Regions from separate parts of the Anoxybacillus sp. P3H1B genome, predicted to be linked through region 1. Evidence: a T-box and tRNA genes for the amino acid it is inferred to sense, from the RefSeq annotation. Region 1 holds a T-box; the other holds one or more tRNA genes.
What was found. A T-box is a leader RNA that pairs with one kind of tRNA and senses whether it is charged. The one in region 1 lies ahead of ileS (isoleucine--tRNA ligase), so its partner is inferred to be a tRNA-Ile.
Positions count from the first base shown of each region.

Region 2: it has a tRNA-Ile gene. The T-box ahead of ileS (isoleucine--tRNA ligase) is inferred to sense a tRNA for this amino acid. The anticodon was not compared.

Region 1 is NZ_LPUG01000011.1:222,440-238,861, reverse strand. Features, by position in the region: gene AT864_RS05320 (dihydroorotate dehydrogenase) at 1-430, opposite strand, end outside; gene AT864_RS05315 (dihydroorotate dehydrogenase electron transfer subunit) at 427-1,197, opposite strand; gene carB (carbamoyl-phosphate synthase large subunit) at 1,194-4,391, opposite strand; gene AT864_RS05305 (carbamoyl phosphate synthase small subunit) at 4,384-5,478, opposite strand; gene AT864_RS05300 (dihydroorotase) at 5,475-6,761, opposite strand; gene AT864_RS05295 (aspartate carbamoyltransferase catalytic subunit) at 6,727-7,659, opposite strand; gene AT864_RS05290 (solute carrier family 23 protein) at 7,829-9,130, opposite strand; gene pyrR (bifunctional pyr operon transcriptional regulator/uracil phosphoribosyltransferase PyrR) at 9,283-9,825, opposite strand; gene AT864_RS05280 (RluA family pseudouridine synthase) at 9,985-10,896, opposite strand; gene lspA (signal peptidase II) at 10,896-11,360, opposite strand; gene ileS (isoleucine--tRNA ligase) at 11,810-14,584, opposite strand; T-box leader at 14,638-14,855, opposite strand; gene AT864_RS05265 (DivIVA domain-containing protein) at 15,328-15,840, opposite strand; gene AT864_RS05260 (RNA-binding protein) at 16,158-16,422, opposite strand, start outside.
Region 2 is NZ_LPUG01000024.1:152-16,573, forward strand. Features, by position in the region: rRNA gene rrf (5S ribosomal RNA) at 365-481, shown strand; tRNA gene AT864_RS14110 (tRNA-Asn) at 644-718, shown strand; tRNA gene AT864_RS14115 (tRNA-Ser) at 723-813, shown strand; tRNA gene AT864_RS14120 (tRNA-Glu) at 828-899, shown strand; tRNA gene AT864_RS14125 (tRNA-Val) at 906-981, shown strand; tRNA gene AT864_RS14130 (tRNA-Met) at 1,019-1,095, shown strand; tRNA gene AT864_RS14135 (tRNA-Asp) at 1,108-1,183, shown strand; tRNA gene AT864_RS14140 (tRNA-Phe) at 1,196-1,271, shown strand; tRNA gene AT864_RS14145 (tRNA-Thr) at 1,441-1,513, shown strand; tRNA gene AT864_RS14150 (tRNA-His) at 1,533-1,608, shown strand; tRNA gene AT864_RS14155 (tRNA-Gly) at 1,814-1,884, shown strand; tRNA gene AT864_RS14160 (tRNA-Ile) at 1,892-1,965, shown strand; tRNA gene AT864_RS14165 (tRNA-Asn) at 2,232-2,306, shown strand; tRNA gene AT864_RS14170 (tRNA-Ser) at 2,309-2,401, shown strand; tRNA gene AT864_RS14175 (tRNA-Glu) at 2,415-2,486, shown strand; gene AT864_RS14180 (cation diffusion facilitator family transporter) at 2,870-3,844, opposite strand; gene glgB (1,4-alpha-glucan branching enzyme) at 4,560-6,503, shown strand; gene AT864_RS14190 (glucose-1-phosphate adenylyltransferase) at 6,454-7,617, shown strand; gene AT864_RS14195 (sugar phosphate nucleotidyltransferase) at 7,624-8,652, shown strand; gene glgA (glycogen synthase GlgA) at 8,649-10,103, shown strand; gene AT864_RS14205 (glycogen/starch/alpha-glucan phosphorylase) at 10,093-12,492, shown strand; gene AT864_RS14215 (TIGR00266 family protein) at 12,703-13,497, opposite strand; gene AT864_RS14220 (yteA family sporulation protein) at 13,836-14,603, opposite strand; gene AT864_RS14225 (1,4-dihydroxy-2-naphthoate polyprenyltransferase) at 14,686-15,624, opposite strand; gene AT864_RS14230 (isochorismate synthase MenF) at 15,826-16,422, shown strand, end outside.

The DNA.
Region 1 (16,422 bases):
GTACGGTTCCAAACGCAATGCCACCTTTTTTTACATTTGGACATGAGATATTGAGCTCAAGAGCATGAACATTCGGCGCTTGCGAAATCCGCTTGGCGACTTCCACATAATCCTCCATCGTCGAGCCGGCGATATTGGCAATAATCGGTACATCGTATTGCGCGAGCCATGAAAGTTCTTCCTCGATCACTTTTTCTAATCCTGGATTTTGCAGTCCAATCGCATTGAGCATGCCGCTTGGCGTTTCCGCAACCCTTGGGGTTGGATTGCCAAAACGCGGTTCACGTGTTGTTGCTTTGATCATAATAGCCCCTAATTGGCTTAAATCATAAAGCTTAGCGTATTCCCGCCCGAATCCAAAACATCCAGAAGCCGGCATAACCGGATTCTTTAAGGAAAGCCCCGGCAATTCCACCGCTAAACGGCTCATAGCACCACCTCCCCGACTTTAAATACAGGACCATCGCTACAAACTTTTTTGTAGGCTGTTTCATTGTTAGGAACGCGGCAAACGCAGGCAAAACAAGCGCCGATGCCGCAGCCCATCCGCTCTTCCAATGAAAGATACACCTCTTTATCCGGAAACTTCTGCTCAAGCGCTTTTAACATCGGCTTTGGACCGCACGCATACAGCACGTCGAACGAAAGCCCGCGTCCGCCGATCACATCGGTCACAAATCCTTTCGTTCCGTATGAACCGTCAGCAGTAGCAATGTAGATTTCACCGAGCGAAGCAAACTCTCGCTCATAAAAAATAACATCTTGTGTTTGAAAGCCAAGTATACTCGTCACAGTTACCCCTTTTTTTACAAGCTGCTTAGCCAGTTCATAGAGAGGAGGAACACCAATACCGCCCCCAACAAGAAGCGCGCGCTGTCCCGCTTGAACGGCTTCAAGCGGAAAGCCGTTTCCAAGCGGACCGAGCACATCAATGACCTCTCCTTTTTTCTTTTCCGAAAGGAGCGCAGTACCCGCTCCTTCTTTTCGATAAATAATGGTACACTCACTTGCTTCTTTGTTAATGTCGCAAAGGCTAAGCGGACGGCGCAATAGCGGATCTGTACGCTCTCCTACTTTGACATGGACAAATTGCCCTGCTTCATTCATCTCTTGAACAAGTGTTCCACCTAGGATTAACTGATAAATGTTTCGGGCAATCGGTTCATGATAAACAATGGTCATTTTTTCCACTTTCATGCATGCACCTTCTTTTCCGACATCGCAGTCATCGCAAACGTCATCGACTCCATCACCTGCAGCATGGCTTTTGCCGTATCAAGCGACGTTAAGCATGGAATTCCGTTTTCCACCGCTTCACGGCGAATTCGAAATCCGTCACTTTCCGGCTGCTTCCCTTTCGTTAACGTATTAATGACCACTTGGGCTTTTCCTTGACGGATAATATCTAAAATATTGGGTGATTCCGAATGAATTTTGTTCACGATGGTTACCGGAATATGGGCGGCCCGCAACGCTTCAGCTGTACCATTTGTGGCAAGAAGCTGGTAGCCAATATGATGAAAGCGGCGAGCTACTTCAATCGCTTCAGCTTTATCTTTATCAGCCACTGTAAGCAACACCGCGCCATATGGACGAATATGAATGCCAGAGGCTAAAAGTCCTTTATATAACGCTTTTTCAAATGTTACATCCTTTCCGATGACTTCACCTGTTGATTTCATTTCCGGGCCAAGCGAAATATCAACATTTCGCAGTTTAGCAAATGAGAAGACGGGTGCTTTAACATATACCCCTTCACTTGCTTGTTTCAATCCTGTTTGATACCCAAGCTCAACAAGCGTTTCTCCTAAAATGACTTTAGTGGCGATGTTGGCCATCGGCACATTTGTAATTTTGCTTAAAAACGGAACCGTTCGACTGGAACGTGGATTGACTTCTAGCACATATATTTCATTTTGGTACATGACAAACTGGATGTTGAGCAGTCCGACAATGCGCAATCCCTTCGCCAGTTTAATTGTATAATCCACGATTTTTTGTTGAATCTCATCTGTCAATGTTTGCGGTGGATAGACCGCAATCGAATCGCCGGAATGGACACCCGCTCGCTCGATATGCTCCATAATGCCTGGAATGAATACCGTTTCTCCATCGGAAATGGCATCGACTTCAATTTCTTTTCCGATTAAATACCGATCTATTAGCACGGGATGCTGCGGATTGACTTTGACTGCATGTTCCATATAGTATAAAAGCTCGGCCTCTTTATAGACGATCTCCATCGCTCGGCCACCGAGCACATACGATGGGCGAACAAGCACCGGATAGCCGATTTCAGCTGCGATCCGCACCGATTCTTCAACCGAATAAGCGGTTTTTCCTTTCGGCTGCGGAATTCCTAAGTGCGACAGCGTTTGTTCAAATTTATCGCGATTTTCTGCGCGGTCCAAATCCTCCAATGAGGTGCCAAGAATACGGACACCGCGCGCTGCTAATTCGGCAGCTAAATTGATGGCGGTTTGCCCGCCGAATTGCACAATGACACCAATCGGCTGTTCCAGATCAATGACATGCATCACATCTTCGATCGTTAGTGGTTCAAAATAGAGCTTGTCTGAAACACTAAAATCTGTCGATACGGTCTCCGGATTATTGTTAATAATAATCGCCTCATACCCTGCTTCTTTAATAGCCCAGACAGAATGAACGGTCGCATAATCGAATTCGATGCCTTGTCCAATGCGGATCGGGCCCGATCCCAACACAACGACGCTTTCCTTCTGCGTCACCACCGATTCATTTTCTTCTTCATAGGTTCCATAATAATACGGAGTTTCTGACATAAATTCAGCGGCACACGTATCAACCATTTTGTAAATAGGGACAATCCCCGCTTGTTTTCTTAATTGGTATACATCTCGTTCATTCATGTTCCAAAATTCTGAGATGGCTGCATCAGCAAACCCCATTTGCTTTGCCTTTCGCAGCACATCCAAATCTCCAACATGCTCGCGTACCATCGTTTCATAATGAACAATGCGGGCAATCTTGTGTAAAAAAAAGCGGTCAATTCGGCTCCATTCATGAATTTGCTCGATATCTATACCGCGGCGAATAGCCTCCGCTATATAGAAAAGGCGCTCGTCCCCCGCTTTGCGGATGCGTTTTTCAATCAATTCATCGTCAGCATGGCGAGCCTCTTTAATTTCTAAATGATGGACGTTTGTCTCAAGTGAGCGCACAGCTTTCAGCAGCGATTCTTCAAATGTTCGGCCGATTGCCATGACCTCTCCCGTCGCTTTCATTTGCGTGCCAAGGTGACGGTTCGCGGATTCAAACTTATCAAATGGAAAACGCGGAATTTTCGTCACCACATAATCGAGCGCCGGTTCAAAGCAGGCGTATGTTTGACCTGTTACTGGATTCATGATCTCATCTAACGTTAAACCGACAGCAATTTTGGCTGCTAGCTTTGCAATCGGATAACCGGTTGCCTTAGACGCCAGCGCAGATGAGCGACTTACGCGCGGATTTACTTCGATGACATAGTAATGGAAACTGTGAGGATCAAGTGCCAATTGAACATTGCAGCCTCCTTCAATGCCCAGAGCGCGAATAATGCGCAAGGAAGCGTTGCGCAACAATTGATACTCTCGGTCGCTTAACGTTTGGCTTGGAGCAACGACAAGTGAGTCCCCTGTATGAATGCCTACTGGATCGATATTTTCCATATTGCATACGACAATCGCGTGATCTTGAGCATCGCGCATCACTTCATATTCAATTTCTTTATAGCCGGCAATGCTTTTTTCTAACAAGCATTGATGAACCGGACTCATTTTTAAACCGCTGGAAACAATGTCAATCAGCTCTGCTTCGTTTGTACAAATGCCTCCTCCTGTCCCGCCAAGCGTAAAAGCGGGGCGGACGATAACCGGATAGCCGATTTTTTCAACAAATGCATAAGCTTCGTCTAAACTATGGATAATGTCGCTTTCTGGAACTGGCTCTCCTAACTCCTTCATTAACGCTCGGAACAATTCCCGGTCTTCAGCTTTCTGAATGGCCTCCAGCTTTGTTCCAAGAATTTCGACCCCACATTCTTCTAAAACGCCTGCTTCCGCAAGCTCCACAGCTAAATTCAAGCCTGTCTGTCCCCCAAGCGTCGGCAAGATCGCATCTGGACGCTCTTTGCGGATGATGCGGGAAACAAACTCCAGCGTCAATGGTTCCATATACACTTTGTCAGCAATCTCTGTATCCGTCATAATCGTGGCAGGGTTGGAGTTGACTAAAATGACTTTATATCCTTCTTCTTTTAGGGCTAAACACGCCTGTGTTCCAGCATAGTCAAACTCCGCTGCCTGTCCGATGACAATTGGGCCAGAGCCGATCACTAAAATCGTTTCGATATCTTGACGTTTAGGCATGAACGATCTCCCTCTCTTTTTTAAACTGTTCAATCATGGCAATAAATTCATCAAACAAATGATTGGCATCCTCTGGGCCTGGAGAGGCTTCTGGATGATATTGCACAGTAAATGCCGGATAATCCAAATGGCGCAGCCCCTCAATCGTTCCGTCATTTAATGCCACGTGCGTCACTTCTAAACGTGTTTGCTTTAATGATGATGCCATGACCGTATAGCCATGATTTTGCGAGGTAATAGCCACCTTTCCTGTTGCAAGATGCTTCACAGGATGGTTCGAGCCGCGGTGACCGAATTTCATTTTTTCAGTATCGGCCCCGCAGGCAAGCGCGAACAGCTGATGGCCAAGACAAATACCAAAAAGTGGAACGCGACCGAGAATGCCACGAATCATCTCAATAGCTTCTGGAACGTTTTTTGGATCGCCAGGACCATTTGAAAGCATCACTCCGTCGGGATGAAGGTTTAGCACATCCTGAGAGGTTGCATGATAAGGAAGAACAATGACATCACAGTTCCGCTTATTTAATTCCCGTAAAATTCCATGTTTCATTCCAAAGTCAAGCAAAACAACACGATGTCCCCGTCCAGGGCTCGGATATGCGCTTTTCGTAGAAACCCGCTTCACTTGATCGGTCGGCAGCTTTGTTTTCTTCAAATCGCTTACGATCTCGGCAACACTGACATCTAAATCACAAATCATTCCTTTTAATGTTCCGTGCTGGCGAATCATGCGAGTGAGCTTTCTTGTATCGATTCCAGCAAGACCAGGAATATTTTTTTCTTTCAAATATTCATCAATCGTGATCTCACTTCGCCAATTAGAAGGAGTGCGGCATACTTCCTTGACAATCAGCCCATGAATATGCGGTTCAATCGCTTCAAAATCATCACGATTAATGCCATAATTACCGATCAAAGGGTAGGTCATCGTGACAAACTGACCACAATAGGAAGGGTCTGATAAAATCTCTTGATAGCCTGTCATTCCTGTATTAAACACGACCTCCCCCATTTTTTGTGCTGTACTTCCAAACACTTCTCCAATAAAAAATGTACCGTCTTCTAAAATAAGCTGTCGTTTCATTCCTCTCTCCCTTTCTGCCATACAAGTTTTCCGTTCACAAACGTCATCGTTGGCCAACCTTTACATATCCAACCAGCAAATGGGGTATTTTTACCTTTTGACACAAACGTATCTGGATCAATTGGATGCTCTGTTTGCAAATCAATAACCGTCAAATCCGCTTTTGCGCCGACCGCTAATTTTCCTTGCCGGAGTCCAAACGCTTCTGCTGGCTTTTTGGTCAGCCAATCAATCAATTGCTTTAACGTACAAATGTGGGGTTCAACTAAATTTGTATAGAGCAGTGGAAAAGCTGTCTCAAGTCCAACAATTCCAAATGGAGCCAGCTCCATGCCTTCTCGCTTTTCTTCCTCCGTATGCGGCGCATGGTCAGTCGCGATAAAATCGATCGTCCCATCAAGCAGTCCCTCGATCAATGCAGCGCGATCTTCTTTGCTTCTTAACGGAGGATTCATTTTAAAATTGGCATCCAGCTCCGGAATATCTTCATCGCAAAGCAGGAGATGATGCGGCGTCACTTCGGCCGTCACGCGAATACCAGCACGTTTGGCTTCACGCACCACACGTACAGATTCCTTTGTGCTGATGTGGCAAACATGATAATGGCATCCAGCCGCTTCAGCCAATAAAACATCGCGAGCAATATGAACGGATTCGGCAATCGATGGGATGCCCAAGAGTTCGTATTTTCGTGCGAACTCCCCATCATGAACACAGCCCTTATATGTAAGTGTTTCCTCTTCGCAATGGGCAACAATAGCCATATCTAAGGCAGCTGCTTCCTTCATGGCTTCATACATCATGCGCGCATTCTGCACACCTACTCCATCATCCGTAAAAGCGAAAGCCCCAGATGCCTTTAACGCTGCAAAATCAGTCCGTTCCTTCCCAAGCTGGCGAATCGTGATCGAAGCATATGGAAGGACGTTCACATAGGCTGTTTGGCGAATGCGTTCTTGAAGCCATTCCATTTGTTCCTTTGTATCAGGAACCGGACGAGTATTCGGCATGGCCGCAATCGTTGTAAATCCTCCTTTCGCCGCTGCTAATGAACCTGATGCGATCGTTTCCTTATGCTCACCGCCCGGCTCACGCAAATGGACATGCAAATCGATCAAACCTGGAGCGAGCAGCTGGCCGCCGACATCTACCTGTTCATCCTCTTCTCCTGCATCAATGCGAGATGCGATCTCTGTAATGACATCCCCAACCATTTTCACCTCTGTCGCCACAAGCTCTCCTTCTTCATTAAGCAAACGAGCATTTTTTAAAATAACCGCCATGCTTGATTCCTCCTTCACAAGTTTCCACAGCTCTTTTTAATACCGCCATGCGCACATAAACGCCGTTTTCCATTTGCTTAAAAATACGCGACCGTTCGCACTCGACAAGCTCGCTAGCAATTTCAACGCCGCGATTGACAGGAGCGGGATGCAAAATGATGCTGCGCGTTTTCATTTTTTGCGACCGTTCCACCGTTAATCCGTATTGTTGATGGTACTGTTCTTTCGTCAGTCCCATCTTCCCTCCATGACGTTCGTGCTGAATCCGAAGCAGCATGATGACATCCGCCTCTTTTACAGACACATCCAAATCAACATAAGTGCCATAACCATTTCGTTCATCCTTCCATTCCTCCGGACTTGAAAAAAGGACAGTCGCACCCAGTCTTGTCAATATTTCAGCATTCGAGCGAGCGACTCGGCTATGGCGAATATCCCCGACAATCGCAACGGTGATCCCTTGAAACGTTCCAAATTCTTGCTGGATGGTCATCAAATCTAACAATGATTGGGTCGGGTGATGGCCACATCCATCCCCTGCATTGATGATTGGAATGTGAATCGAATGGCGGAGTGTTTCAAAATAGCGGTCCTCTGGATGGCGAATGACGACCGTCTGCACGCCAATCGACTCCAGCGTATGGATCGTGTCATATAATGTCTCTCCTTTTTGAACGCTTGACATTTCTGCATCGAATGGTACGACATGGAGTCCTAGTCTTCTTTCTGCTACTTCAAAGCTACATTTTGTTCTTGTGCTCGGTTCAAAAAACAAGTTCGCCACAAAAAACGGTTTTGAACTGGCAAAACTGGCTCCCTGTCGAAACCTTTCTGCTTCATGAAGCAGATTTTGTATATCATCGAGCGACAATTCCGATAAGGTAAGCAAATGGCTCATTTTATTCCCTCCTGTTTTATAAAAAAGCACCCTGCCTTACTCGACAGGGTGCTACAGTTTTGGGCGCAAAAAGGTGTGCAGAAAGAAAGCCATATGATGACTTTCATTTCTTTTTTGCGCGAACAGCAACACCCTTTTAAGTCTCACAGGACTTAATTAAAAGGCGGCACTACGCGACATGATCTTTATTTTCTTCAAGTTCAAACATATTTTCATTTATTTCTGGGCGTCCAGGCAAAAGCAAGTTCAAAATAACACCGCTGATAGCCGCTAATGCCATTCCTTGAATCTGGAAATTCTCAGACACTTTTAAGATGGCTCCGCCAATGCCAATCACCAAGATGACAGAGGAAATCACTAAGTTTCGTTTATCTCCAAAGTCAATTTTGCTATCGACGAGCATGCGCAACCCGGACGATGCGATAATTCCAAACAGCAGGATCGAAACTCCGCCCATAACCGGGGTTGGGATCGTACTGATTAAAGCGGTCACCTTTCCGATAAATCCAAAGATAATAGCGAACGCCGCTGCGCCAGCCAGCACATACACGCTATACACTCGTGTGATGGCAAGCACACCAATATTTTCTCCATATGTCGTTTTTGGCGGTCCGCCAATTAAGGCAGAAATCATCGTCGCTGTTCCATCGCCCAAAATCGAGCGATGCAATCCAGGCTTTTTAATGTAATCTTGTCCAACAACTTTACTTAATACAAGTTGATGGCCAATATGTTCAGACAATGTGACAAGCGCTACCGGAACCATCAGCAAAATAATCTTTCCCGTTACATGCACAGGATAATCAACAAAAGGAATCAAGAAATCTGGCATTTCAAGCCATTTAGCTTTAGCAATCGGAGACAAATCCACCACTCCTACTGCTAGAGAATACACATATCCAACCACAATCCCGATAAGAATTGGCACTAAACTAAGCAAACCGCGCAAATAGACGGAACAGATAATGGTTGCCGCAAGCGTCACAAGCGCTACAGAAAAATAAGTGAGATTATATTTTCCATCTGGACCGTTCATTGCCATGCCAACGGCTGTATTCGCAAGGCCGAGGCCGATGACAATAATCACAGGACCGACAACAATCGGAGGCAATAATTTCATAATCCAACGATAGCCGGCTCTTTTAATGACTAAAGCGACAATTCCATAGACAGCACCGGCTAAGAAGCTGCCAACCATGGCTGCTCCAGGACCTCCTGCCGCTTTTGCTGCAATAATCGGTGAGATAAAGGCAAAGGAGGAACCGAGATAGGCCGGAACTTGCCATTTTGTAATCATTAAAAACGCGAGTGTTCCGAGACCGCTGGAAATGAGAGCCATTGAAGGGCTTAAACCGACAAGATAAGGCACTAAAATGGTCGCGCCAAACATGGCAAACAGATGTTGAAGACTAAGCGTCAACCATTGAACTGGCGAAGGTCTATCTTTAATTCCCAATACAGGCTTATTCATTGTTTTTTCAATCTCCTTCCGACTATGATTGAGTCATAAAAAAACCCCTCTTTGCCCAGATGATGCAAAGAGGGTGCAATCGTTGCCTAAAAAATCGGCAGACCAATTTGACCCCCTTTGTCAGTCTCTCAGGACTGCCTTTAAAAGGGCGGTTACACGTTCTCATGAATGGTGACTTGATCCACTTGATCCACTTCTTTTAATTCTACTACAATAATTTCTGAACTCGAGGTCGGTACATTTTTGCCAACAAAATCCGCGCGGATCGGCAGTTCACGGTGACCGCGGTCAATCAGCACAGCCAGCTGGATTTGCGCCGGACGCCCAAAATCAATGATGGCATCCATGGCCGCACGCACCGTCCGCCCCGTAAATAAGACGTCATCTACAAGTACAACCTTTTGGTTTGTCACATCAAACGAAATATTAGATCCTTTTACAAGCGGTTCCTTATCGCCTGTTTTTACCGTTAAATCATCGCGATATAGCGTAATATCAAGCTCTCCGACAGGCATCGCCGCGCCTTCGATCTGTTCAATTCGCTCCGCCAGCCGCTTGGCTAAGTAAATGCCGCGCGTTTTAATGCCGACAAGCACACAGTTTTCAATTCCTTTATTTCGCTCAATAATCTCGTGAGCAATGCGCGTCAGGGCCCGGCGAATCGCCTGTTCATCCATCACTACTGCCTTTTGCATTTTTTTCACCTCCGCAAAAAACCCTCCCACCGATCGGTGAGAGGGCAGAAAACAACCACATTTGCTGTATTTAGATCCGGCTCCTTCTCAGCCTCACGGGACTGATTTTAAAGGACTACTATTCACTTAGCTTTATTGTAAAAGCGGATAAAGCTTTTGTCAACGATTATTTCTAAGCATGTCCAAAACCTCGACAAATTCATGCGGAAGCGGTGCTTCGAATTCTAAATACTCTCCTGTCCGTGGATGAGTAAATCCAAGTACACCTGCATGCAGTGCCTGTCCATTGATCGGTAGTGTTTTTTTAGGTCCATATTTTGGATCTCCGGCAAGCGGATAACCAATATATTTCATATGAACGCGAATCTGATGCGTTCTTCCCGTTTCTAGTTGACATTCAATAAACGTAAAATTAGAAAATCTCTCTAGAACACGAAAATGCGTCACAGCTTCCTTTCCATTCTCCACAACAGCCATGCTTTGACGATCATGTTGATCGCGGCCAATCGGAGCATCGACCGTACCGTAATCATGAGGAATGACTCCGTGAACGATAGCTTTATATTTACGCGTGACGGTTTTATGAACAAGCTGATTGACCAGCGCTTCATGCGCCATATCATTTTTTGCTACCATAAGCAAACCAGATGTGTCTTTATCAATCCGATGAACAATTCCAGGACGAAGTATGCCGTTAATGCCTGATAAATCCTTGCAATGGGCAAGCAAACCGTTAACCAGCGTCCCCCTCATATGACCTGGTGCTGGATGGACAACCATTCCTCTCGGTTTGTTTACAACCAAAACATCGGCATCCTCATAATAAATGTCTAATGACATCTCTTCCGGCTCTACATCCAGTGGTTCTGGCTCTGGAAGTTCCACCGCTACTTCATCCCCGACAGAACATTTATAATTCGCTTTTATTTCCGTTCCGTTGACGGTCACAAGTCCATCTTTGATCCATTGCTGAACCTGTGAGCGAGACCATTCGCCATTTAAAGCAGCAATGACTTTATCAATTCGTTCGCGGTCATACGCTTCCTCAATCTGAAACTGTATTACATCCATTACTGATTCTCCTTTTTCTTCGCTCCGCCAATAAAGGTTTGTAAAAAGACAAGGGCTACCCCGATGCATAAGGCGGAATCCGCAATGTTAAAAATCGGGAAATTATAAGTAAAAATATATGTATGAATAAAATCCACAACCTCCTTGCGAACTAATCGGTCAATAAAATTGCCGATCGCTCCGCCGAGCATAAAGCCAAGAGCGACACCAAACAGACGCTCTTCGCGCGGCAGACGCCGAATATAGAACACTAACCCGATCACAACAATGATCGTAATTAAATAAAATAGCCAAAATTGACCTTGTAAAATTCCCCACGCCGCGCCACGATTTCGATGGGACGTAATATAAAGCACATTCGGAATCACTGAAATGCTTTCTCCTATTTGCATGCGTGTAGCCACGAGCCACTTTGTAAACTGGTCAATGATAATGACAATCAGGGCGATCAAATAATAAAACACGCAACTCCCTCCACAACTTGACATATGTACTTTATGAATTGTAGCATAACCGACGAATAATAGACAATGCATGTTTAGACGCTTTTGCATATGTCCAAAACCTGCCGGGCCTCGCACACATTGCTCTTCTCTTATATACAATTGAGCGAACCTTTCGCTCTTTCCATTTTCGCAATGTAATCCCGGGTAACCATATCAATAAATATATCAAAACCCCCGATCCAATGAACCAATATGACAGGCGGACAACCGTCATAAAATCGAATCGGCTTTTGAATAGGCGACATGTTTCATCTTTTCGTTTAATCTCGATCATTCGCAAATGGAGTCAATGCCGGAATTATGAATCCCTTATATATACGTCGTTCAACAGCGAAAGGCTTCGCGAACGGCGCATCAGCTAAAAAAGGCTGCCTGTGACGGCAGCCTTTTTGCTGTAACGTGACCTCTTATGCTTGGCTATATTCTTTAACAATTTGCGCGCAGCGTGGGCATAAAGTCGGATGCTCTTTATCTTGGCCGACTTCTGGTGTGACAACCCAGCAGCGCTCGCAAGTGTCTCCTTTTGCCTGTTGGACGACAATCGCCATGCTCGCAAATTTTTGTGCTTCTGCTGGCGCTTCGGCATAATCTCCTGCCACCGTAAATCCAGAAACGATAAATAACTGCTTCAAGCTTTCCGCGATGGAATCAAGCAGCTGCTTTGTTTCCGGAGTTGGATAAACCATTAAGCTAGCTGTCAATGACTTACCAATCACTTTTTCATTTCGTGCGATCTCTAATGCTTTTAGAACATCATCGCGCACACTCATAAACTCATCCCATTTTTTTAGCAGCTGATCGGCTCCTTCCAGCTCTTGCACTTCCGGCATATCAACAAGCTGGACGCTCTCTTCCTTTTCTTTTCGATTCGGAATATGCCCCCATACCTCATCGGCTGTATGCGGTAAAATTGGAGCCATAAGCTTCGTTAAGGCGACGAGCGTCTCATACAGAACCGTTTGAATAGAGCGGCGTTCTTGATGATCAGCTGTTTCAATATAAAGAACATCTTTTGAAAAATCGAGATAGAACGCACTCAAATCTACTGTACAGAAATTATTGATATCGTGATAAATGGTAGCAAATTCATATCTTTCATATGAATGCTTTACCTTTTGGATTAATTGATTTAATTTCACCAGCATATAGCGGTCCACTTCGCGCAGCTTTGCCAATGGGACCGCATGAATTTGCGGATCAAAATCAAATAAGTTGCCAAGCAAGAAACGGAATGTATTGCGAATTTTTCGATATACTTCCGCTACTTGTTTTAAAATGTTATCAGAAATACGCACATCTGCCTGATAATCAACCGAAGCAACCCAAAGCCGTAGGATATCGGCTCCTAATTGTTCCATGACCTTCGCTGGAACGACGACATTTCCAAGTGACTTACTCATCTTGCGTCCTTCCCCGTCAAGCACAAAGCCATGGCTTAATACGGCTTTATATGGTGCTTTTCCCGTCACAGCAACAGCTGTGGAAAGCGAAGAGTTAAACCAGCCGCGATATTGGTCAGATCCTTCCAGATAAAGGTCCGCTGGGCGCTGCAGATCATCACGTTCCTCTAAAACAGCTTGATGTGATGAGCCTGAATCAAACCACACATCCATAATGTCTGTCTCTTTTGTAAAAATGCCATTCGGGCTTGATGGATGAGTAAAGCCTTCTGGAAGCAAATCTTTTGCTTCTCTCTCAAACCAGATGTTTGAACCATATTGTCTAAATAGGTTGGATACGTGTTCAATCGTTTCATCCGTGATGATTGGCTCACCGTCCTCTGCATAAAAGACCGGGATCGGTACTCCCCATGCGCGTTGTCGCGAGATACACCAGTCGCCTCGGTCACGAACCATGTTATATAAACGCGTTTCTCCCCAAGCAGGGATCCATTTAGTCTCTTGAACAGCTTTTAGTAATTCATCGCGAATTTGATCAATGGAAGCAAACCATTGTGCTGTTGCCCGGAAAATGGTCGGTTGCTTTGTTCTCCAATCGTGTGGGTATGAGTGCGTAATAAACTGCAGTTTTAATAATGCACCCGCTTCTTTTAACTTTTCTGTCACAGCTTTGTTGGCATCATCGTAGAACAATCCTGCAAATCCCGGGGCTTCCTCTGTCATATAGCCTCGTTCATCAACCGGACAAAGCACGCCGAGATGATATTTTTGTCCGATGAGGAAATCATCCTCCCCATGTCCCGGCGCTGTATGGACGCATCCTGTTCCTGCATCGGTTGTAACATGTTCACCGCAAACGACGAGTGAATTACGTTCATAAAACGGATGCTTCGCTACGACGTACTCAAGCTCGTTTCCTTTCAGTGTTTTGATCACCTCCGCTTCCTCCCAGCCAATTTCTTTTTTGACCGAAGGGAGGAGAGCAGAAGCAACTACATATTTTTCATCATTGACTCGAACAACGCTATATTCTAAGTTCGGATGGACGGCAATTCCTAAGTTAGCAGGAATCGTCCAAGGGGTCGTTGTCCAAATGATAATTTTCTCGTCACCTTCAAGAACGCCTTTTCCATCTTTAACAGGGAAAGCCACATAAATAGATGGAGAGCGTTTATCTTTATATTCAATCTCTGCTTCAGCTAATGCTGATTCGCTGGATGGAGACCAGTATACAGGCTTTAGGCCTTTATAAATGAGCCCTTTTTTCGCCATCTCGCCAAATACTTTGATTTGCTGAGCTTCATATTCCGGCTTTAATGTGACATATGGATTGTTCCAATCACCGCGAACCCCGAGACGCTTAAATTGCTGACGCTGACTGTCAATTTGTTCATAAGCATACTCTTCACAAAGTTTACGGAAGTCCGCAACACTCATTGTCTTGCGGTTGACACCTTTATTTTTTGTCAAGGCTGTTTCAATTGGCAACCCATGTGTATCCCAACCAGGAACATATGGAGCACAGTAACCGCTCATTGATTTATAGCGAACGATAAAATCTTTGAGAATTTTATTGAGCGCATGCCCCATATGGATATCACCATTTGCATATGGAGGGCCATCATGCAGCACAAATAGCGGACGTCCTTTCGTGCGCTCCTGAACTTTTCGATAGATATCCATCTCTTCCCATTTTGTTTGCATTTGCGGTTCGCGCCGCGGGAGATTTCCACGCATTGGAAAATTTGTTTGCGGCATCAATAATGTATCTTTATAGTCCATCTCCACATTCCTCCATCTTCATCATCATCAAATATAAAAAGCCGCTCTCTCCCAAAAGGGACGAGAACGGCCTCGCGGTACCACCCTTATTGGCTATGTATGATAGCCCTCTTTACATTCGTAACGGGAATGACGCGCCATCGCTTACTCACCAATTCAGCGTGGGAACTCCAGGGTGATCTTCACTCTTTCGCTTATGCCGGGCTTCCACCGTCCCCAGCTCGCTACAATAAGCATATGAAAGAGCTACTGTCCCTTTCATCGTTGATCACAATATTGTATCTTATACTTGAATGGTCATCCATTCATACGCCTTCATTCAGCTGCACAGCTGGTAAACTACTCACCACTTAGCTAACGCTTGAAGTGGGAGCTTCTCAGTTCTACGACAAAAGAACCTTTCGTCTTCCTGAGCGTTACTTCGGGTCGTTCCAACCCTAGTCGGGGTTCTTTCGTGCCTTGGATATTTTACGCATGGAAGGCTTTGCTTGGTTTTCGTATGCGATTTTCTCCATGCCCCCTCATATCCCGTTCACAAAGAACATGATATACATTTATTCTATCATGCGTTTTGGCTGACGCCCACCAAAATTCATCTCCCGCCTACTCAAGGGGCTATGTCCTTCACGTTCCTTGAGGAGGGAGACTTCTTTCGGAAATCCGTTAAAAAGCACATTTGATCCTCTTTATAGATACACATGATCAATAGTTATTTTGATTATATGCGAAAAGGACAAAATCCGTCAAGATTGGCTCAATTTTTCATGTTCTTCCACTTCAATTTCCTTGACCTCATACTCCATTAAATGGTCCCAATCTCCGTTGTTCAACATTTCAAGCTGGGCTTCCACGAGCATGCGAAAGCGCGTACGGAACACTTTGGATTGACGTTTAAGCTCTTCGATCTCCTGTGCAATCTTCCGCGATTTTGCAAGCGCTTCGCTAATGATGCGATCAGCGTTTTTTTCGGCTTCTTTGATGATAAGCTTAGCCTCTTTTTGCGCATTTCGCTTCACTTCTTCCGCCGTTTCCTGGGCAATCAAAATAGATTTATTAAGCGTTTCTTCAATATTTGTAAAGTAATTAAGCTTTTCCGTTAATTCAGATACCTTTTCCTCGAGCTGTTTTTTTTCGCGAATAATCATTTCATAGTCTTTAATGACTTGATCTAAAAACTCGTTTACTTCGTTTTCATCATACCCGCGGAATCCTTTGCTGAATTCTTTATTATGAATATCTAATGGCGTTAAAGGCACGAATGCCACCTCCGTCTGCATAATTCCTTATATTTACTCGCAGTGCTAGATCAAATCGATTCACTTATGATGTGATGTATACTAGATGAACGAACGGTACCTATTAAATCTCACGACCAGAAGGCAAGTTGGTTCCTTGCCTCGGTTGCGCTTGGCGTGATCGCGCCGACCGTCGAAAGCGGATCATCGCCTGCTCACACAGGAACAAATGTTGAGCGATCGAGTGATATCGATCATCGTTGCATGTAATGTCCAACTAGCACCACAGGTTATATTTCATTTTCGACACATTTCGGCGATTTCCTGCAATTGCTTCATTATTTTTGCATTCCCACTTGAATGCGCCATCGTTCTTTTTTTGTTTTTCCATCGATTGCAATCATTTTAAGACGTCCGAATCCACGGGCAGACAAAACATCGCCTTCCCTGCATTCCCAATGCGCTTGATCCACTGTTTTCCAATTCACCTTTACAAGACCGTTTTCAATGAGCGATTGAATTTTTTGTCTGGATACACCAAAGGCCTGCGCTAATACAGCATCGAGCCGCAGCGATGAAGCCGTTATAGATGCTTCCTTCCAC
Region 2 (16,422 bases), on a different contig from region 1:
TAAGGCGTTCAAGCTTCTGACGGACAAGTCAGGAGACTGGGACAGAAGAAGCGGAAACGACCGTAGGATGCAGCTTGCGGAACTAGACAATACGAAAAGTGGAAGCGAGCGCTTAGCGCCGGAAGGAAAATATTCTTCCGACGAGACATGCTTGCATGTCGATGGAGGGAGATGATTTTCCACGAGGCGCTGCGAGCTGGAATTAGACAATACGAAAAGTGGAGCTAGACACCAAGAAAAGCACCGCCTATCCTTTCTTCCATGATCTGTTATCTGGTTTTGAAAGAACTAAAAAAGTTTTCAAAAATTCTTGACATGAGCGGAATGCTCATTATAATAATACTTGTCTGTTTGAAATAATAAGCCTAGTGATGATGGCGGAGAGGTCACACCCGTTCCCATCCCGAACACGGAAGTTAAGCTCTCCAGCGCCGATGGTAGTTGGGGCTAACGCCCCTGCAAGAGTAGGACGTTGCTAGGCTTTATATTAAACATATTCCGCAATCGCTCAGCGACGAGCATTTCCTCTCTGAGCAAACAGCGAGTTGCCTCGACGCATTGTGCTTCTTCGAATGTCTTGAAGAGGAAGAGGCAGTAGAAAAATACGAATAATGATTCGTTAGTTTTTGTGTTTATCCACTATTCCGCAATAGCTCAGCGGTAGAGCAACCGGCTGTTAACCGGTAGGTCGTAGGTTCGAATCCTACTTGCGGAGCCATTTTGGAGAGCTGTCCGAGTGGTCGAAGGAGCACGATTGGAAATCGTGTAGACGTTAACAGCGTCTCAAGGGTTCGAATCCCTTGCTCTCCGCCACTATTTCATGTAATGGCCCGTTGGTCAAGTGGTTAAGACACCGCCCTTTCACGGCGGTAACACGGGTTCGAATCCCGTACGGGTCACTTTTAGGAGGATTAGCTCAGCTGGGAGAGCACTTGCCTTACAAGCAAGGGGTCGGCGGTTCGATCCCGTCATCCTCCACCATACATACTATTGATTGAAAAAAATATAATTTTGTCATCGCGGGGTGGAGCAGCCTGGTAGCTCGTCGGGCTCATAACCCGAAGGTCGCAGGTTCAAATCCTGCCCCCGCAACCAAATAAAACGGTTGGTCCCGTAGTGTAGTGGTTAACATGCCTGCCTGTCACGCAGGAGATCGCGGGTTCGAGTCCCGTCGGGACCGCCATAAAATATGTATGGCTCGGTAGCTCAGTCGGTAGAGCAAAGGACTGAAAATCCTTGTGTCGGCGGTTCGATTCCGTCCCGAGCCACCATTTATTTTATCCAACGCATCTTATGAATGCCGGCTTAGCTCAATTGGTAGAGACGAGCGGAGCATCGGTGAAATGACTGCGAGTTGCCTCGACGCATTGGACATCTTGAAATGTCTTGAAGAGGAAGAGGCACAGAACATGTGCTTTTATGGTTAGTTCTATAGATAAAGCCGGCTTAGCTCAATTGGTAGAGCAACTGACTTGTAATCAGTAGGTTGCGGGTTCAAGTCCTGCAGCCGGCATCGATTTATTAAAGTAATGGCGGCTATGGCGAAGTGGTTAACGCACCAGATTGTGGCTCTGGCATTCGTGGGTTCGATTCCCACTAGTCGCCCCATACATATTATCCCAAGACATTTGTGATAAAAGATTTGATAATTGCGCGGATGTAGTTTAATGGTAAAACCTCAGCCACGAGCGATACATCATTGAATAGGCGACGAGTTGCCTCGACGCACAAAGCATCTTAGAATGAACTGGTAGAGGAAGAGGCATGGTATATCGGGATACTAGAAATTTGTAATAAAAAATTTGATAATTATGCGGGTGTAGTTTAGTGGTAAAACCTCAGCCTTCCAAGCTGATGTCGTGGGTTCGATTCCCATCACCCGCTTGTATACGGGCCTATAGCTCAGCTGGTTAGAGCGCACGCCTGATAAGCGTGAGGTCGGTGGTTCAAGTCCACTTAGGCCCATCTTTCTTTTTGTAAAGCGTTTCTTTGCATAAAGTTTGGTGACATGTGTTGCCCATCTATAGGTGTTCTGTGAATTTCTTCTATAACATTGGTCAGTTAGCTTTTGTTTTCATCTACTATTCCGCAATCGCTCAGCGACGAGCATTTCCTCTCTGAGCAAACAGCGAGTTGCCTCGACGCACTGTGCTTCTTCGAATGTCTTGAAGAGGAAGAGGCAGTAGAAAAATATGAATAATGATTCGTTAGTTTTTGTGTTTATCCACTATTCCGCAATAGCTCAGCGGTAGAGCAACCGGCTGTTAACCGGTAGGTCGTAGGTTCGAATCCTACTTGCGGAGCCATTGGAGAAGTACCCAAGTGGCTGAAGGGGACGGTTTGCTAAACCGTTAGGTCGCGTTTTTGCGGCGCGCGGGTTCAAATCCCGCCTTCTCCGCCACTGCTGAATGCAAGGCCCGTTGGTCAAGTGGTTAAGACACCGCCCTTTCACGGCGGTAACACGGGTTCGAATCCCGTACGGGTCATAAGTAAAAAGCACTGTGCTAAAGCATAGTGTTTTTTACTTTATATAAAATCATTTAAAGATAAAACGAGTGTCATCTTCAAAACACACGGGAGAAGAGATGATGCTCGATCACCGACCGTGGAAAAACGGTATAACTCTATTATGTTAACATAATAAGTTACATCATACGCCTCAAAAATATTCGTTCCTCCAATTATTTAGAAAGAAAAATTTATAAAAAAACTTGATCTATATAATATTGTGCATTTCTGTTTTTGATTATTCCGAATTTTTAACTTGACAAAATGTCAAATGTAAATAAATAATAAATACAAAGAAAGGCCGACCATAAAAACAGAAAGGTCGGCATAATTTTTCTACTCATGTTCATATTCCCTAAACTCAAAATGATTCGTTAGGGCTACTCGGCTTTTTTGGTGCTTTGTTTTTTTGGCGAAGAAATTTTTCTCCGTACTCTCCATGATCATGAAAGTAAGCATGTTCAATTTGAATCGTGGAATGTTTAATTCTATATTTCCTTTCCAGCATTTCATTAATGGCTAAAATAACACAGAATGGCTGAATGTGTTCATTGATAAATACGTGAGCAGTTAAGGAATAATGGTCGGAAGAAATCGCCCAAATGTGCATGTCATGTACATCTTCTACCCCTTTAATACCGCTAATGTCAGAGCGTATTTGCTCAAGATCAAACTGCGATGGAACAGAATCCATAAGAATAAAGTACGATTCGCGGATGATTTTTGCTCCTCCTGTAAAAATAATTCCTCCTATAATCATACTAATCAATGGATCTATTAAGGCAAATTCCGTGAAATAGATGATAATAGCTGAAGCGATAACTCCGATTGAACTCAAAAGATCGCCGATAAAATGCCATAAAGCGCTTTTCACATTTAAATTTTCCTCTTCTTTTGTGCTTCTGCTAAGGACGATTGTTAAGATAAGATTAACGATCAGCCCAATTGTAGCAATTGTAAGCATCAGCTGAAAATGAACAGGCTCAGGATGAATGAACCGTCGAATTCCTTCGATAAAGATGCCAATAGCGATCATTGCAAGTGCCAATCCGTTTAAAAAGGAAGCAATAATCTCAAATCGCAAATATCCAAACGTAAATGTTTTATTGGGCTGCCGCGATGCGAGATACAGAGCAACCATACTCAAAATGAGCGCCAGCACATCTGAGGCCATATGAGCTGAATCAGAAAGAAGTGCAAGCGAATTAGATAAAACTCCGCCAATGACTTCAACAAGGGCAAAAAACAGCGTTAGGGAAAGGGTAATCCATAATGTTCGTTTTGATTTGTTTTGTTCTTTGACATGAGGCAGGTGATGATAGTCAGAGTAACTCATAATACACCTCTTTTTTAGAATAATTATCATTAGATATTTATTATAAATTATATGCCGTAAACAAGCAATTTGCAAATCATAGCTTTGTACCATTTTTGAAAGCTTCTTATCTTAATCTTTTGTTCATAATATAGCCGCTTGTTCTCCGAGAGTGGCAAATGCCTTATTGTGTCCATCCTATAAGAGAAAGGGCATATAGCTGGAAATTGCGCGAGATAAGGGAATGTTTATCAGTCAATCATAATAAATATAGCTTGAAGATTGAGCAAAGCGACTCTAGAAAAGAATATGACGAATGTGTGCACAGAGGTTTGTAGCCTATCTTTCATCACATAAACGCGTGGCAAAGCAACAAATTGTTCGCGAATCTAATGGTTTAGCCTGAAAAATAATATTGTTTGGACATCCAATGATTGAACAAGCAAAAGCAGGGGAAAAAGAGAATCCCTTCATCCTCTTTTTGTATGAAATTTCCTGGTGAGAATTGTCATAAAATATAAACACATTTTATCAAGGAATTTATAAATCAATGTCGAATCTAATTAAATAAATACTAATGGATAAGCCAATAAGTGAAGCAGTGTATGGCGTTGGACAATGGAAAAAAGAAGATGTTGGTTCAGAAGAAAAAACAAACTGCTTCATCTTTCATTTAACATGGAGCAATTAGGATCGTAATGAAATATTGGCAAAATAAAAAAATTATAGTGAAAGGATGAGATGCTCGTTGATAGCAACAAATCCCACAGATTTTGAGGTTCATTTGTTTCATGAAGGAAGCTTATATAAAAGCTATAAAATGTTTGGCGCTCATATCGTAAGAAATGAAGGGGTGGTTGGAACAAGATTTAGTGTATGGGCTCCTCATGCGCGTGCTGTGCGACTTGTAGGGAGCTTTAACAACTGGAACGGGAAAGATCACCCACTTACCAAAATAAACGATCAAGGCGTATGGACCATATTTATCCCTGAAAATTTAGAGGGACACTTATATAAATATGAAATTTTTACGGAAAATGAGCAAGTACTCCTTAAAGCGGATCCATATGCATTTTATTCCGAACTTCGTCCTCGTACGGCCTCTATTGTATATTCATTAGATGGATATCATTGGAATGATAAAGCGTGGCAGCGAAAGAAACGCCGCAAACCAGCTTACGATCAACCGTTATTCATTTATGAAGTTCATTTAGGTTCATGGAAAAAGAAGGAAGATAGAAGCTTTTACTCCTATCAAGAGCTAGCAGAAGAACTAATCCCTTATGTAGTGCAAAATGGGTTTACTCACATTGAACTGCTTCCCTTAATTGAGCATCCGCTCGATCGCTCATGGGGATATCAAGGAACAGGATATTATTCCGCTACAAGCCGCTATGGAACTCCACATGATTTCATGTTTTTTATTGATCAGTGCCATCAAGCTGGAATAGGAGTGATTTTAGACTGGGTCCCTGGTCATTTTTGTAAAGATGCACATGGCCTATACATGTTTGATGGAGCCCCAACATATGAATATGTCAATATACAGGATCGTGAGAATCCGGTGTGGGGAACAGCCAATTTTGATCTAGGGAAGCCTGAGGTTCGAAGCTTTCTCATCTCGAATGCATTATTTTGGATGGAGTATTTCCATATTGACGGCTTTCGCGTTGATGCAGTAGCTAATATGCTTTATTGGCCCAACAGTCATGTCCTTCATAAAAACCCCTACGCCGTGGAATTTTTGCAGAAACTAAATGAAGCTGTCTTTTCCTATGATCCTTCATTGTTAATGATTGCTGAAGATTCTACAGATTGGCCGAAGGTGACTGCGCCGACTTATGAAGGAGGCTTAGGGTTTAATTATAAATGGAATATGGGCTGGATGAACGACATTCTGACCTATATGGAGGCGGCTCCCGAACATCGTAAATATCTGCATCATAAAGTTACTTTTTCTTTGCTATACGCATACTCAGAAAATTTTATTTTGCCATTTTCACATGATGAGGTAGTGCACGGAAAAAAATCATTATTAAATAAAATGCCTGGCGAATATGAGCAGAAATTTGCGCAACTGCGATTATTATATGGGTATTTAGCTACTCATCCAGGAAAAAAATTATTGTTTATGGGAGGGGAATTCGGTCAATTTGATGAATGGAAGGATTTGGATCAACTTGATTGGATGTTATTTGATTTTGAGATGCATAGAAAAATGAGTGTGTATGTGAAAGACTTAATAAAGTTTTACAAACGTCATAAGCCTCTTTATGAGCTGGATCATTCGCCAGAAGGGTTCGAATGGATTGATGTGCATAACGCTGAACAGAGCATCTTTTCGTTTGTTCGAAAAAGCAATAAAGAGAATGATATATTAGTTGTCGTTTGTAACTTTACTGGAACGGCATACCATGATTACAAGGTAGGCGTTCCGCTGCTTGCCACGTATAAGGAAGCTTTTAACAGCGACGCTTCCCTATATGGAGGATGTGGTTATATTAATAAAAAACCGATGACTGCTCTAGAAGAGCCGTTTCATGGAAAACCATACCACATCGAAATGACTATCCCACCTTTTGGAATTTCTGTGTTGCGCCCAATGAAAAAACGAGGGGAGAGAAGTGTAGATGGTGAAGAAAAGATGCGTCGCCATGTTGTTGGCCGGCGGACAAGGTAGTCGATTAAATTCATTGACCAAACAGCTAGCCAAACCAGCCGTTCCGTTTGGAGGAAAATATCGAATCATTGATTTTACGCTAAGCAACTGCTCCAATTCCGGTATTGATACGGTAGGAATATTGACTCAATATCAGCCGCTTCTTCTACACTCATATATTGGTATTGGCAGCGCTTGGGATTTAGATCGAAGAAATGGAGGAGTGACCGTTTTACCCCCGTATTCTGAATCATCTGGGGTAAAATGGTATGAAGGAACAGCGCACGCCATTTATCAAAACATGAACTATATTGAGCAGTATGATCCGGAATATGTGTTGATTCTTTCAGGTGACCACATTTATAAGATGAATTACGCCAAAATGCTGGATTATCATATCGCCAAAAATGCGGATGTGACGATTTCTGTTATTGAAGTGCCTTGGGCCGAAGCGAGCCGATTTGGTATCATGAACACAGACAAAGAAATGCGGATTGTAGAGTTTGAAGAAAAACCGTCTGCCCCAAAAAACAACCTCGCTTCTATGGGAATTTATATTTTTAATTGGAGTGTTTTAAAGGAATACTTGCAAATCGACAATGAAAATCCGAGTTCAAGTCATGACTTTGGCAAAGATGTGATTCCGCTATTATTGAAAGAAAAGAAACGGCTTATGGCTTATCCATTTAAAGGATATTGGAAGGATGTCGGAACAGTGAAAAGCCTGTGGGAGGCAAATATGGATTTATTAGATCCAGAATGTGAATTAAATTTGTTTGATCAATCATGGAAGATCTATTCCGTTAATCCAAATCAACCTCCTCAGTATATCTCTCCAGATGCAATAGTGATTAACTCGCTGGTGAATGAAGGATGCATTATTGAGGGAACCATTGACCATTCCGTTGTTTTTCAGGGAGTTTATGTTCAAAAGGGAGCGATTGTGAGAGACTGTGTCATTATGCCGGATGTAGTGATTGGTGAAAATGCCTATATTGAAAGAGCCATTGTACCGTCAGAGCTTGAGATCCCGCCGGGAATGGTCATTCGCCCGTCTGCATTTGATGATGAGATTTTTCTTGTTACACAAGAATGGTTGCAGGCACAGAGCTCAGAAATCGTTGAGAAAGGATGAACAGCGATGAATAAAACGATGTTAGGGGTAATAGATGACACAAGGTATATGGAGTCGCTATATGAGCTGACGCTGCATCGTTCCATTGCAGCAATTCCATTTGCAGGAAGATACCGCTTAATAGATTTTGTCCTATCAAACATGGTGAACTCAGGTATGCAAAGCATCGCTATTTTCCCAAAGTATCACTATCGATCATTGATGGATCATTTAGGTTCAGGGAAAAATTGGGATTTGAGTCGAAAACGAGATGGGCTCTTTTTCTTTCCTTCCTCAGATTTAAATATTCCGGCGCATCATTTAGGGGCTTTCCAACATTTTGAACAGCATATTGACTACTTTTTACGCAGCAAACAAAAGTATGCGCTCATTTGCAATAGCTATACCGTTTGCAATATTGACTATGAGGCTGTGTTAAAGCGTCATATCGATAATCAGTGCGATATTACAGAAATACGTCATCAAGGCCGTTCGCTTGGAATGTTCGTGCTAGAAACCTCTCTCCTTCTGGATTTAATTGCGAACCGAATTCATACAGGCTACAATAGCATCATCGATGTTGTCCACGATCATCTTCATCAATTGAAAATATGTGATTATGAGCATTATGGATATGTGGCTGTCATTGACTCTATCGAAAGCTATTTTCGTCATAGCTTAGAGCTGCTTAATCCAACCATTTGGAATCAGCTATTTGTTAAATCGCGTCCTATTTATACAAAAGTGAAGGATGCGCCGCCTACTAAATATACAGAAAATGCTGTTGTCAAAAATTCAATAGTGGCTAATGGATGCATGATCGAAGGACATGTTGAAAACAGCATTATTTTTCGAGCAGTAAAAATAGAAAAGGGGACGGTTGTTAAAAACAGTATTATTATGCAGAAAAGCCATATTGGTGAACAATGCGAGCTGAATTCTGTTATTGTGGATAAAGATGTGAAGGTTGAAAATGGCGTTAAGATCGTAGGTTCGGAGCAGCATCCATTTGTTGTTCGTAAAGGAACTGTACAAGGAGAGTTGATGAATCAGTGAAAATTTTGTTTGTTGTGTCAGAATGCGTACCCTTTGTGAAGTCGGGCGGTTTGGCAGATGTAGCTGGCGCGTTGCCGAAAGAACTCAAACGATTAGGCACAGATATCCGTGTGATGCTTCCTAAATATGGAATGATTTCGGAAGAATTTAAAAAGCAAATGAAAAAGGTCGCGGAGCTGGTTGTTCGAGTCGGCTGGCGCCGTCAATATTGCGGAGTTGAAATGCTGGAATACGAAGGAGTTGTCTATTATTTTATCGACAACGAATACTATTTTAAACGTGATAGTTTATATGGCCATTATGACGACGGAGAACGATTTTCCTATTTCTGTCGAGCTGTTTTAGATGCACTTCCTGCTATTTCCTTCCAGCCGCAAATTATTCATTGCCATGATTGGCATACAGGGATGATTCCATTTTTATTACGGGAAGAGTATAAAAACAATTCGTTTTATGGACATATCCGCACGGTATTTACGATTCATAATTTACAGTTTCAAGGGATTTTCCCTCGCGGCATTTTAGAGGATTTGCTTAATTTGAGCAGTGAGCGCTATTTTACGATTGATTATTTAGAGTTTTATGGGAACGTCAGCTTTATGAAAGCAGCTCTTGTGTCTGCAAATATGATTACGACTGTTAGTCCCACCTACAAAGAAGAAATTCAAACGGAATATTACGGAGAAAAGCTCGATGGGCTTCTGAGAGCTCGCCGACGCGATCTTTTCGGCATATTAAACGGAATTGATGATGAAATATATAATCCAAAAAAAGACCAGCACATTGCGATTCCATATGATCAGTTCACGATTGCGCGCAAAGAAATTAATAAGCAAGCGCTCAGGCAAAAATTCGGTTTGCGCAGCGAAGAAGATACGCCGATTATCGCCATGGTGACCCGTCTAACGAAGCAAAAAGGACTTGATTTAGTGAAATGTGTATTTCATGAAATCATTGCGGAAAATGTCCAGTTTATTGTTCTGGGAACGGGAGATCGGGAGTTCGAACATTTCTTTCATGAAATGGCGATGACATATCCTCATCAAGTAAAAGTATATATTGGATTTAACGAAGAGCTGGCTCATCAAATCTATGCAGGCACCGATTTATTTTTAATGCCATCCCAGTTTGAGCCGTGCGGCTTGGCGCAATTAATTGCATTGCGATATGGCGCGATTCCAATTGTGCGAGAAACAGGCGGATTAAACGATACTGTCCAATCGTTTAATGAGTTTACGGGTGAAGGCAATGGATTTAGTTTTAAAAATTTTAATGCGCATGATATGCTGTATACCATTCGTCGAGCGCTTGAATTTTATAAGCAAAAAGAAATATGGGAAAAGCTTGTGAAAGAAGCGATGAGCCGAGATTACAGCTGGGCGCAGTCGGCGTTTAAGTATAATCAGCTTTATGACGAATTAATGGCTGGGAGTGGAAGTCATGTTCTCTAACAAAGAAGAGTTTAAAATGGTTTTTTTAAGAAGACTTGAGATGATGTATGGAAAGCGGTTTGAGGAATCGACCGTGCGCGATCAATATCATACGTTAGGGAATATGGTTCGCGAATATATAAGCCAGGATTGGATTCGGACAAATGAGCGGAGTCGCGCGAAAAGCAGCAAGCAGGTGTATTATCTATCCATTGAATTTCTGCTTGGCCGTCTTTTGGGAAGTAACTTATTAAATCTTGGAATCCGTGATGTAGTCGAAAAAGGATTAAAAGAGCTGGGCATTGATTTAGAAGAAATTGAGGAAAGCGAGGCGGATGCGGGACTAGGGAATGGCGGTCTTGGCCGCCTTGCCGCTTGTTTTTTGGATTCTCTTGCTTCGTTAAATTTGCCCGGACATGGCTGTGGAATACGATATAAGCATGGGCTGTTTGATCAAAAAATTGTCGATGGCTATCAAGTGGAGCTTCCAGAGCAATGGTTGAGACATGGGAATGTTTGGGAGGTGAGAAAGGAAGATTTAGCAATTGAAGTGAACTTCTGGGGAAAGGTAGAGGTATCAAATGAAGGAGGAAGGCTGGTATTCCGTCATACAGATAGCGAAAAAGTAACAGCTGTTCCCTACGATATGCCTGTGATTGGCTATGGAACCAAAACGGTTAATACTCTTCGCCTTTGGAGCGCCGAACCTTCTAAAACCTTTCCTAAACATAAAAGTATCATGCAGTATAAGCGGGAAACGGAAGCTATTTCAGAATTTCTATATCCAGATGATACGCACGATGAGGGGAAAATTTTACGTCTTAAACAGCAATATTTTCTTGTAGCGGCGAGTGTCGGAAGCATTGTTCGCGCTCATCGTCGTCAGTACGGGAATTTATCTAACTTGCATAAGCATGTAGCCATTCATGTGAATGATACGCATCCAGTTTTAGCGATTCCAGAGTTAATGAGGGTGTTGTTGGACGAAGAAGGAATGAGCTGGGAAGATGCATGGGAGATTACGACGAACACAGTGTCTTATACGAATCACACAACATTATCAGAAGCGTTAGAGAAATGGCCCATTCATATTTTTCAGCCATTGCTTCCACGCATTTACATGATTGTCGAAGAAATTAATGAGCGCTTTTGTCGTGGTTTATGGAATAAGTATCCAGGTGAATGGAAACGAATTGAGGATATGGCGATTATTGCTCATGGACTTGTTAAAATGGCCCACTTAGCAGTGGTCGGAAGTTATCGTGTAAACGGAGTGGCAAAGCTTCATTCGGAAATCTTAAAAAAACGTGAAATGAAGCAATTTTATGAAGTATTTCCGCAAAAATTTAATAATAAAACCAATGGCATTACGCATCGCCGCTGGTTGCTAAAAGCAAATCCGCAGCTTGCTTCGTTAATTACGGAAGCGATTGGAGCACGGTGGATTCAGCGGCCGGAAACGCTGCTCGATTTAACGTCCTATGCATCAGACCGCTCTTTTCAAAGAGCATTGGCTAAAGTAAAGCAGCAGCGAAAGGCGATTTTAGCTAAACGCATTTACGAGCAAACTGGCATCGCCGTTGACGAGTCTTCGATTTTTGATGTGCAGGTTAAACGGCTTCATGCTTATAAACGCCAGCTTTTGAACGTTTTGCACATTATGTACCTTTACAATCGATTGAAAGAGGATTCGAGCTTTTCGATTTATCCTCGTACCTTTATTTTCGGGGCAAAGGCTTCGCCAGGCTATTATTATGCGAAGCGAATTATTAAGCTGATTAATTCTCTTGCGGAAAAAGTAAATCATGATCCCCAAACAAATGAACAGCTGAAAGTGATTTTTTTAGAGAACTATCGCGTATCTTTAGCAGAGGATATTTTTCCGGCAGCCGATATTAGCGAGCAGATTTCCACAGCTAGCAAGGAAGCTTCGGGAACAGGGAATATGAAATTTATGATGAACGGTGCCATTACCATTGGCACGATGGATGGAGCCAATATTGAAATTTTTGAGGAAGTAGGCAAGGAGAATATTTTCATCTTCGGATTAACGGCTGAGGAAGTTTTGAATTATTATCAGAATGGTGGTTATCGTTCTCATGAGTATTATCACCATGATCGAAGAATCAAGCAAGTCGTTGATCAGTTAGTCAATGGATTTTTTCCAGACGCGCACGATCATTTTGAACCGATTTACGATTCGCTTTTAATGCAAAATGATGAATATTTTGTGCTGCGCGATTTTGCTGATTATGCCGAAACGCAAGAAAAAATCTCCGAAGTGTACCAGGATAGGGAAAAATGGATGGAAATGAGCGCGATCAATATTGCTCATTCGGGCCATTTCTCAAGCGACCGAACCATTCAAGAATATGCAAATGAAATATGGGACATTCATCCTCTTATCTAATGAACAAGAAGAACACAGTGCCATCTGTGTTCTCTAGGTTGTCGACAACGTCCATCTTGATTATGTCTACAATCATTTGACGCATCATCCGTTCAACTACATCAGTCGGGATTGAAAATAAACGCTTGGTAAACAAGGAATAGAGCCAATGACGCAGGATGAAGTATGGAGGGCACAGAACCATCTGTGCCCTCTTTTATACATAAGAGATTAATCGTCTCCATTGAGCAAATCTCCAATGCCTCCAAGAATGCTTCCCTCGCCTACAGATCGGCCACCTGAGCTTGGAGCGGAAGCGATAATGCGATCAGCGAGACGGCTGAACGGCAGCGATTGCACCCAAACGCTTCCCGGACCGCTTAACGTAGCAAAAAATAACCCCTCTCCGCCGAAAAAGGCTGTTTTGATTTTGCCGACATACTCGATATCGTAGTTCACTTCTTTTGTCATAGCGACTAAGCAACCCGTATCGATTCGCAGTTTTTCCCCAGGCTGAAGCTCACGCTTGTAAATGGTTCCCCCAGCATGCAAAAAGGCAAGTCCATCTCCTTCCAGCTTTTGCATGATAAACCCTTCACCGCCAAAGAAGCCGGTACCGAGCTTTCGCTGAAAGTCGATGCCGACGGAGACTCCTTTAGCAGCGCAAAGGAACGAATCCTTTTGACAAATGATTTTACCGCCTAGCTCGCTTAAATCAACAGGGATAATCTTTCCGGGATAAGGAGCGGCAAAGGCGACGCGTCTTTTATCTGTTCCGTTATTCGTAAAGACGGTCATGAACAAACTTTCTCCGGTCAAGAGACGTTTTCCGGCACCAACAAGCTTGCTAAGAAATCCTTTGCCGGTGCTTGCTCCATCACCAAAAATCGTTTCCATTTCAATTCCATCTTCCATCATCATCATGCCGCCTGCCTCAGCAATAACACTTTCTTGTGGATCTAATTCGATTTCTACGAACTGCATGTCATCTCCATGCAGGGTGTAGTCAATGTCGTGTGCATTCATTTTTTTCACCTCTAAATGACTTTTTATGATGAATCTATTCTTTATACGGAAGGAAATCCCTTTTAGTTTCACTAACAAACCAATGTTTTTTCTATCAATATAACTTAAAAATCGAACCAATCCTTGACGAAATGTTGCTAGTCGGAGGCGAGCGGGCGGCTTGCCTTCGTTAGGGGGAGGCGTTGCAAAATCCCACATGTTAAGGTGTTTTTTATATCGGTTAGGATGTTTGAAAATGCTGCTTTTCTGTTTTGCTTTAGGATGATGGAGAGCTGAGTGTGCGAATAAAAAGGCCAGTGCTGCTTATAACAGGATGCAGATCCATGGCCTTTTTCATCTTAAGATCTTTTTGGTTTAGTTTCGTCTAGCGTATAAGGCTCCTTTTCATATGCTGGTAAATCGCCGATATTTGACATGATCTGTTCTTCATCTAATACACGTTCAAAGCTTTGATGTTTCTGCGTAGGGTAAACGGCCATCTGCTGACCATATAAATCAACAGCAGCAAAGTTTTCGAAATCCTCGACATATCCTACGTTTTCTGTTGCTTCTGCGTATGCTTCGTTATAATGGTCCACATCCTGCCAAAGATCGGATGGTGTATCGGATGTTCCGTATTGTGCTACATCTTGCCAGGCATCTTCGGCATCATACGCTACAACATCGCGATGATCAAAATCAAATTTTCCAAATGGGGGCATCAGCACGCCTTCTTCAAGAGGACGCTGGTGTGAAACGGATTGATCTGCACTATGCTCCTTGCAAAATGTAGTCGTTGGCAATGCCTCCAGACGTTCATATGGAATCGGCTTTCCGCATGTTTCACAAATGCCATAGGTTCCGTCATCGATAGCCGCCAACGCATGATGAATGTCAGCTAATTCTCTTTCAGCATGCTCATTAAGTGACAAATCTTTTTCTCGCTCATACAATTCTGTTGCCTCATCAGCTGGATGATTGTCGTAGCTTGCTAACTCGCCGACTGAATCGTGGGCATGGCTTCTTTCCAAGCCGAAATGATCATTATGATGAAGGCGATTCTCTAGCTCTTGTTTTGCCTTTAGAAGCTGTGCCTGTAAGGCAGATATTTGTTGATTGGTTAACATTAGGAAATACCCCTTCCTCAAAATTCGCTTTTATGATGTAGTATGAACGAAAAATAAAAAAAAACACGGTTATGCAACCGTGTTATAGCCAGTGACCGATGAGCAGCCCAATCGCCAACAAAAAGCCAAACTGTGTATTGGCTTGTGCCGTCGCTTTCATCGCAGGCATCATTTCAATCGGTTTGGTTTTTCCAATGAATCCTTTTGTAGCTGCCACAGCTTTCGGCACGCTTAGGAAAACAAGCAGCGTCCAAGGAGAAACGACATGTAAAGCTATTAATCCAATCATCCAAGCGAAGGAGACGATAAACATCCCTCCTAATAGACGGATCGCGTTGGTTCTGCCGATTAAAATTGCAAGGGTTTTCCGTCCGTGCTGCTGATCCCCGTCAAGGTCGCGAATATTGTTAGCAAGCAAAATGGCCCCAACTAAAATGGCAATTGGAATAGAAACAACAATTGGAACGAATGTAATGGTTCCTGTTTGAATGAAAAAGGAAATTAAAATGATGATAAGTCCCATAAAAAATCCTGCCGCAAGCTCTCCGAATGGAGTATAAGCAATCGGAATCGGTCCGCCTGTGTAAAAATATCCTGCTGCTACACAAATCGTGCCGACGACAGCAATCCACCAGCTGCTGTTCATACAAATATATACACCAATTAGAATAGAGATTGCGATGAAGGAAAACGCTAACAACAATACGGTTTTAGGTGCAATTCCTTCCCGAACAATGGCTCCGCCAATACCAACAGACTCGGAGGAATCTAAGCCGCGCTTGTAATCATAATACTCATTAAACATATTGGTCGCTGCTTGAATTAATAATGAAGCAATAAGCATAGCCAAAAATAATGTAAGATGAACAGCTGTTTCCCGAAAAGCTAAAGCAGTTCCAATCGAAACAGGCACGAAAGCAGCCGTCAAAGTATGGGGACGTGTCAGGTTCCACCATACACGCCAGCTTCGATTGTATTTCAACGAAGGTGTTGGTTGATGTTTAGGTAATGGTGATTGCATAAATCATACCCCTCATATTAGGATAAAATCAAAGCATAGCTCAAAAAATATTCAAAATAAGTGTAGGTAAACCCTTCACAGGTGTCAACCCCTTAGGAATAGATAAATTATTTCCTGTTATATATAATGGGAAGTGATAATAACTTTTCAGGAATCTAGTTTCATCAAAAAGTTTAGTAATAACAAGAAAGCGGGATGGCAGTGGCGACTTTATATCAGCATCAAATTCGAAAAAAACTAGAGATGATAACAAAATCCGCGTGTCAGCCGTTTGTAAGCTGGAGCGGAATCGTACCGTCTATTGCCCCAGTTTATTTGTTTAAGCTGGGAGAAACGAGCTCGTTTTCTGAGCGTTTTTATTGGTCTGATCGTTCAAACGAGGTTGTTTACGCTGGGATAGGCTGTACATATGTCATCGATGAGGAGGGAGATGGCCCGCGTTTTTCCATCATTGAAGAAAAATGGAACGATTTTTTAAATATGACAGAAGTGCATGGTGAGGAAGAGAAAGCAACCCCTGTTTTATTTGGAGGCTTTTCATTTGATCCTTTAAAAAAGAAAACAGATAAATGGACGCATTTTTCAAATGCAAAATTTATTGTTCCGACGGTTCTATTATCTCTAAAAAAAGACTGTGCAATGATTACGATTACGATTCCTTCAAAAAATAACCAGAGCATGCTTGAAGAAATTGATCGCCTGCTTGGGTTGTTATATACCAAATCATTCCATCCAACTTCCTCTCTTCCGCGTTGTGTGACATACGAAGAGATCCGAACGGATGAATGGATCCATGCT